2 regions of the Cytobacillus sp. Bva_UNVM-123 genome follow, and region 1 is predicted to be linked to the other one. Evidence: riboswitches for the same ligand, from Rfam matches in the RefSeq annotation. Region 1 holds a riboswitch; the other holds the start of a gene.

What was found. Region 1 has a riboswitch for thiamine pyrophosphate ahead of KDN24_RS09110 (ABC transporter substrate-binding protein). Riboswitches for the same ligand answer to the same signal wherever they lie in the genome.
Region 2: linked by a shared signal. The riboswitch ahead of thiT (energy-coupled thiamine transporter ThiT) and the one ahead of KDN24_RS09110 (ABC transporter substrate-binding protein) in region 1 are both predicted to bind thiamine pyrophosphate.

What each region holds. Positions count from the first base shown of each region.
Region 1 covers NZ_CM177772.1:1,857,178-1,860,597, reverse strand. The annotation lists gene KDN24_RS09125 (SCO family protein) at 1-157, opposite strand, end outside; gene KDN24_RS09120 (YkvA family protein) at 299-715, shown strand; gene KDN24_RS09115 (cell wall hydrolase) at 847-1,446, opposite strand; TPP riboswitch at 1,652-1,759, shown strand; gene KDN24_RS09110 (ABC transporter substrate-binding protein) at 2,115-3,116, shown strand; gene KDN24_RS09105 (thiamine-binding protein) at 3,130-3,420, shown strand, end outside; gene KDN24_RS09100 (ABC transporter permease) at 3,420-3,420, shown strand, end outside.
Region 2 covers NZ_CM177772.1:2,343,906-2,347,325, forward strand. The annotation lists gene KDN24_RS11660 (AAA family ATPase) at 1-1,732, opposite strand, end outside; TPP riboswitch at 1,911-2,014, shown strand; gene thiT (energy-coupled thiamine transporter ThiT) at 2,095-2,691, shown strand; gene qoxD (cytochrome aa3 quinol oxidase subunit IV) at 2,746-3,093, opposite strand; gene qoxC (cytochrome aa3 quinol oxidase subunit III) at 3,094-3,420, opposite strand, start outside.

The sequences.
Region 1 (3,420 bases):
CATTGCTGCTCACATTTTTTCCATCTTGTGTGACTGCATTAAAATCTTGCAGTTTCCAAGCATATTCTGCTTGAAAACTTGGTTTTTCTGCACAGCCTGTCAATAAAAAACAAAAAACAATAAACGATGCCCATTTCATTCTTTTTCTTTTTTTCAAGCAAACCTTCTCCTTTTCATTACAATACTCTCCCATTACTAACTTAAATTATTTCTGCCAATACGATCGTGATTAAAAACACTTTTATATGTAAAATATAAATGATCATTATCAAAAATTTTTCTATGAAGGGTGGACAATATGCTAAATAAAGAAAAATATCAATTAGGCTATAAACGATTCGAATCACTTGCCAAAAAGTATGTCGATAACCCGAAGAAAACGGCAAATTTAATCAATAAAACGAAGAAAAAAGCAAAAAAAAATAAAGGTTCATTAGCAAAGGTATGGAATAATTTTCAACTTCTTACCGAATTACTTAAGTCTTGGTCAACTGGAGAATATCGAAATATTTCCAAGAAATCAATTGTCTTAATTATCGCCTCCATCCTCTATTTCGTTTCACCCATCGATATTATTCCTGACTTTTTATTCGGAATTGGAATTATCGATGATGCAGCTGTTATTTCTTTTGCCATTAAACAGCTCTCTGGTGAGATCGAGAAGTATCACCTTTGGAAACAGAATACAGTACAAAATGAAAGCCAGCTTAAATAAAACGATTATAAATAATTTCTCCTCATCAAAAAACCTGGCTCTCTCATAAAATACATTCGAATTATTCAGTCATTCGAATATATGATTTATTGATAGAGAAACCAGGTGTTTGTAAATCGAAGCTGCATTTTTTATTTTGCGAAACGGTGATTGCCAATAACTTTCGTAACTGTTTTCGTTCTCAGCCAGCTGTCACTCGTTTTATCAGGATTAAAAAAATAAATTGATTTTGTACCTTGTTCTTGAAGAGCAAGGGCTTCCATTACAGCATTTTTTGATTGAGCATCCGCTGGTTTGTTAATCGATCCATTGTCAACAGGCTGAAATTGTTTATCTTCATAAATGACATCTTTAATCGTATCTGGGAATCGCTTGTCTTCTACACGATTTAACACAACTAATGCGACAGCTACCTTTCCATCGTATGGCTCCCCTTTTGCCTCTGCATAAACAAGCCTTGCTAACAGATCCTTTTCATCATTAGAGATGGATTTTGGAATGATTATTTTTTCACCAGGATGAATGTCATCCGATTTTTTACCATTTATTTGTTTTAGCTCGAGCTCTGATACTCCATTCTTTACCCCTATTTTTAAAAATGTATCGCCTTTTTTAACAGTATATATATGAACATTATCTAATGTTTTCGCATATGAATGCTTAATTGCTGACGGGACAAATTGGAATGAGAGAATCATAAGCCCTGCAAATATAGCTGCAAGAATCTTCATATTGAATCTCCTCCATCATATTTTCTTCTATTCCTTTAAGACGTTATTACCGTAACATAGATTTTCATTCGACTCCACACCCAAATAATTTCCATGTGAATTAAGGGAGATCTAGGAAATAATCAGTTTATGCTTTTTTACTAGGCAAATAAAACTTATCTGTTATAATGAATAAGGAATAAAAAACGCTTTTTAAACTTAATAGGCTGAAATGTAGGGGAACCGTGAAAATGGTTGAGATTTCATCAATTGATGATAACCCTTAGAACCTGATCTGGGTAATACCAGCGGAGGGAACATATTCGAGCACCAACTATGTTTCGCTTATATGCGCCCGGGTTCTTTACCTTGGGCGTTTTTTATTTCCAAAAAAAAGAAAAACGGAGGCGACTGCTTAGGGACGACAAGCTTAAGACAAGTTGGCGAGTAGGTTGTTCTTTACCTACTTGACAGCTTGGCTTAAGACCTCGAGTCCCTAGGAGCCAAAGCTGGACAATGAAAAGCGGAGGCGACTGCTTAGGGACGACAAGCTTAAGACAAGCTGGTAGGTAGGTTGTTCTTTACCTACTTGACAGCTTGACTTAAGACCTCGAGTCCCTAGGAGCCAAAGCTGGACAATGAAAAGCGGAGGCGACTTGCCGAAGACTAGACAATTGGAGGTATTACATATGAAAAAATGGTTAACCGTCATTTTTACTGTTCTTGTACTAGTAGGATGCGGGAAGAGTAATGAACAAGTGACACCGTCTGGAAACGATAAAGATCAAAAGGAACCGAAGAAAGTTTCTGTCGTCCTCGATTGGACGCCAAACACAAACCATACTGGATTATATGTGGCAAAGGAAAAAGGCTTTTTTGCTGAAGAAGGATTAGATGTAGAGATTATTATGCCTGGAGAAGCGGGTGCTGATCAGCTTACAGCAACAGGCAAGGCAGATTTCGGTGTCAGCTATCAAGAAAGCATTACACAAGCTCGGATTCAAGGAGTTCCACTTGTCTCCATCGCAGCTGTTATTCAACATAATACATCTGGATTTGCTTCCCCAACTGAGAAAAATATTACTTCGCCTAAAGATTTTACTGGAAAAACATATGGTGGTTGGGGTTCACCTGTCGAAAAGGCAGTCATTGATTCATTAATGAAGGTCGAAAAGGCAAATGTTGAAGACGTTTCCATTGTCACTATGGGAGATACGGACTTCTTTACTGCGGTGAAAAGAGACATTGATTTTGCTTGGATATTTTACGGTTGGACAGGTGTTGAAGCAGAACTTCGTGGAGAGAAAATAAATATGGTTTATTTAACGGATTATACTGATAAACTTGACTATTACACCCCAGTTCTCGCTACGAGTGAAAAGATGATTGAGAAAAACCCAGAAATAGTAAAAGCCTTCATTAAAGCCGCTTCAAAAGGATATGAATTTACTATCAACAATCCAGAAGCTGCTGCGGATATCCTTTTGAAATCTGCACCAGATTTAGATGAGGCGCTTGTGAAAAAAAGTCAAGAATGGTTAGCACCTTATTATCAAGATGATGCGGCTAGATGGGGAGAACAAAAACTTGAAGTTTGGAAAAACTATGCAAACTGGATGTTTGAAAACGGTCTTCTTGACAAAGAATTGGAAGCAGAAAAAGCATTTACAAACGAATTTTTGCCAAAATAAGGGGATGTAACCAGTGACTAATACATTATTAAGTATCCAAATTATTCCGAAAACAAAAAATGGAGAAGATGTGATTCCATATGTTGATGAGGCGATCCGCATTATCGATGAATCAGGTGTTAAATATGAAGTGCACCCGTTAGAAACAACAATGGAAGGTGAATTAGGACAGTTGCTTAAAATCATTGCTGACATGAACGAAAGAATGATTGAGATTGGAAGCAGAAATGTTATTTCACAAATAAAGATACTCTATCAGCCAACAGGAATTGCCATGGATGATTTAACGGAGAAATACCGTTCA
Region 2 (3,420 bases), 490 kb from region 1:
AATATTCATTGTTGTTAAGTGAAGGAATAGTGTCGACAATCTGCTGAATTTCCGTACCTTCTACAGTTTCCTTCTTTAATAATGCTTGAACGATGAGTTCATGCTGAGTTCGATAGTTTGTAATGAGATTTTCTGATTTTTGCAAGGCTTTTTGAAATAATTCCTGCATTTTCACTTCTTTTTCAACTTTATTAAATGTTAAGGTGAACCCATCTTCTAACAAGCCTGTATCTACCATTTGTTCAATTATTTGTTTTGCTTGGTGAACATCGCCACTAACTCCGATGCTATGTTCACCAAGAATGATTCTTTCTGCTATACCACCAGCAAGGATCATTGCTACTTGATCCAACATATCAGTAGTTGTTGATAGATGCATTTCTTTCGGAATTGGCGCGACATAGCCAAGTGCTTGTCCACGAGGAATGATCGTAGCTTTTCGAACGGAACCTGGTTTTGTAATGGCTGCAACAAGCGCATGACCTGCCTCATGAATGGCTACCCGCTTTTTAGTGTTGAGTTCTTGAAGAGCACGAGTCGAGCTTCCTAAAATTGTCCGATCGAGCGCAAAGTCTAAATCTTCCTTCGTAATCATTTCTTGCCCGTTTCGAACTGCTCGTCTGCTTGCAGTTTCAAATAGAGAGTGAAGGTCTGCACCTGAAAAACCAGAAGTGCTCTCAGCTAAATGGTCGAGCGACGATAATATGTTATTAGCTAACAAACGTTTTTTCGTATGAATCGCGATTATTTCTTTCCTACCATTCGTATCTGGTAGGGGAATATTAAATGAAAAATCAATTCTTCCTGGACGAAGGAAGGCTTCGTCAAGCATATCTTTTCGATTTGTTGCAGCAATGAAAAGAACTCCATCATTGGAGTGGACGCCATCTAATTGAACAAGCAGCTCTGTTAATGTTTTTTCACTTTCCTCGCCACCATGCTGCTTCCGTTTACCAGCTAGTGCATCGACTTCATCAATAAAAACAACAGCAGGTTTATGCTTTCTTGCATTTTGAAATAACGTTCTCACTCTTAAGGCACCAACTCCAATGAACATTTCATTAAACGCAGCTCCACTTGTAGAGAAAAATGTTGCACCTAATTCTTTTGCGATTGCTTGAGCAAGTAATGTCTTTCCTGTTCCAGGAGGTCCATACAATAGAATTCCTTTCGGCGGCTTCACACCTATTTTTAGGGCTCGTTCAGGACTTTTCAGGATCGATAGTGTTTGCATGATTTCTTCTTTCATTTCACCTTGAATGCCACCAACATCGGCAAGTGAAATTTTTGGAAGTGGACTTGGTTTAGAAAGTGTTTGCTTCATTGTATTTGTTGCGCCAATTCCACCCTTATTGGATTTAAATATATAGAACCCAATGATGGCTAATATAGTAATTAATCCAACAAGTATAATAGAGGTATATGGACTGCTTGATGAGAATGTGTACTGAACATTATAGTTTTCTACTAATTTATCAATGATTTGACTATTTGGAGGAATGTGAGAAACAAATTTACCTTCACTTGTAATAATCGAAAGTTCTCCATCCTTATGTTCATTTATGCTAACTAATTCACCATTTTGTGCAGCAATTAAGCTTTCAACTGATGAAAAGGGGATTTTAACTGAATTATTTATAGAATGAAAAGCCCAAAATGAGGCTGTAATGATAATGAAGAGAGCAACAATTAAGACTATATACGTGGAAGCTTTTTTAAATGGAAATTTCAACAATATCCCTCCTTATCGTATAGTTTCATTATAAATAAAATAAAGGGGTTAGAATAGGTTATGGTTTTTGTAAAATGATGAAAATAATGGCGCAACTTCTAATAATAATGAATATTATCATTTAAACCCTTCACAAATATTGGTAAGTAGGCTATACTTACAGTGACAATATGATAAACGTAACCACAAGGGGAGCGAATTCGCTGAGAGTGAACATTTTATTGTTCTGACCCTTCGAACCTGTTAGTTAATTCTAGCGTAGGAATGTGGCTTGAATAGATTGAGCATCTATTTTTATTTGCTCTTTTATCTTTCTATTCTCCCCTTGAGGTCGCGTATCAAATCAAAGGGGAGATTTTATTTTGAAAAAATTAAGTTTACTTGCATTAATCGAGGTTTCTTTTTTTGCGGCATTTGCACTTATTTTGGATTTATTGCCTTCCTTTAAGCCAATCCCAAATATGTCGATTTCCTTCGCGATGATTCCGATTTTTATTCTTGCTTTTCGCTGGGGTTTTCGAGCAAGCTTAGTTGCAGGACTGCTATGGGGCCTTCTTCAAATTGTGTTTGATGCATGGATTGTCCATCCAGTACAAGCGGTTTTTGATTATTTATTTGCCTTTACTTTCATAGGTTTTGCTGGTTTATTATATAACCCAATTCAAAAAGAATTACGTTCAAAAAACAAGAAAAAAGCATTAGCTTTTGTCGTTGCCGCCATATTTATAGGTAGTGTTGCTCGATATTTTTGGCATTTTCTTTCAGGTGTCATTTTTATTAAATACTTTGCACCTGAAGTGACAAGCCCAATTTTTTATTCATTCGCAATAAACGGAACGACAATGCTCGGAGCTTTCATTGTTTGCTCTATCATTCTAGTTCTCATTTTAGCATCAGCACCACAGTTAGTGATACGCAAGGATCATTTGTCTGCAATGTCTGGGAAGAAAGCTTCATAAGTAAGAAAAGCAAAGTAAAAAACTGGCCACTTCGTAGTGAGCCAGTTTTTTAGCTTATTCATGCATATGATTCATTTGTTCCTCATTCATCATATGGTTTGTATGTTTCATATGTCCTGAGGACATTACCCATATAGAACCCGCGACAATAACGACGGCCATAAATACGGCATAAGCCATATTGACGACATTTGCCGAGCCATCTTCTCCTTCACGTAAGTGCATGAACATGAAGAGCTGAATTCCTGCTTGTAAAAACGCTAACGTTCCAATTATCCACATAATAATGGATGGAGAAAGGTCTGTTTTTAAGGCAATTGCTGCCGCCCCAAAGGTTAGTACGAGAGAAAATATAAAACCAATGATGTGACTAAGCGGAAAGCTTTTTTTATTTTTTTCCATTTAGCCCACCAATCCTTTCAAATAGACAAACGTGAAGATAAAGATCCAGACAACATCTAGAAAATGCCAATAAAGACCAATAATAAATGCTTTACGAGCAGTTACAGGTGTTAATCCTCTTTTTAGAAGCTGGATTATGACAATTGTTGCCCAGCCAATTCCTACTGTCACATGGGCACCATGCGTTCCAAGCAAAACAAATAGGATAGAAAGGAATGCGCTTGTTTGCATTGTCGCCCCTTCATGAACATAATGAGTGAATTCCGTAACCTCCATGAACAAGAAGCCAGCTCCTAGCGCTAAAGTTATGATAAACCAAGCAATTAA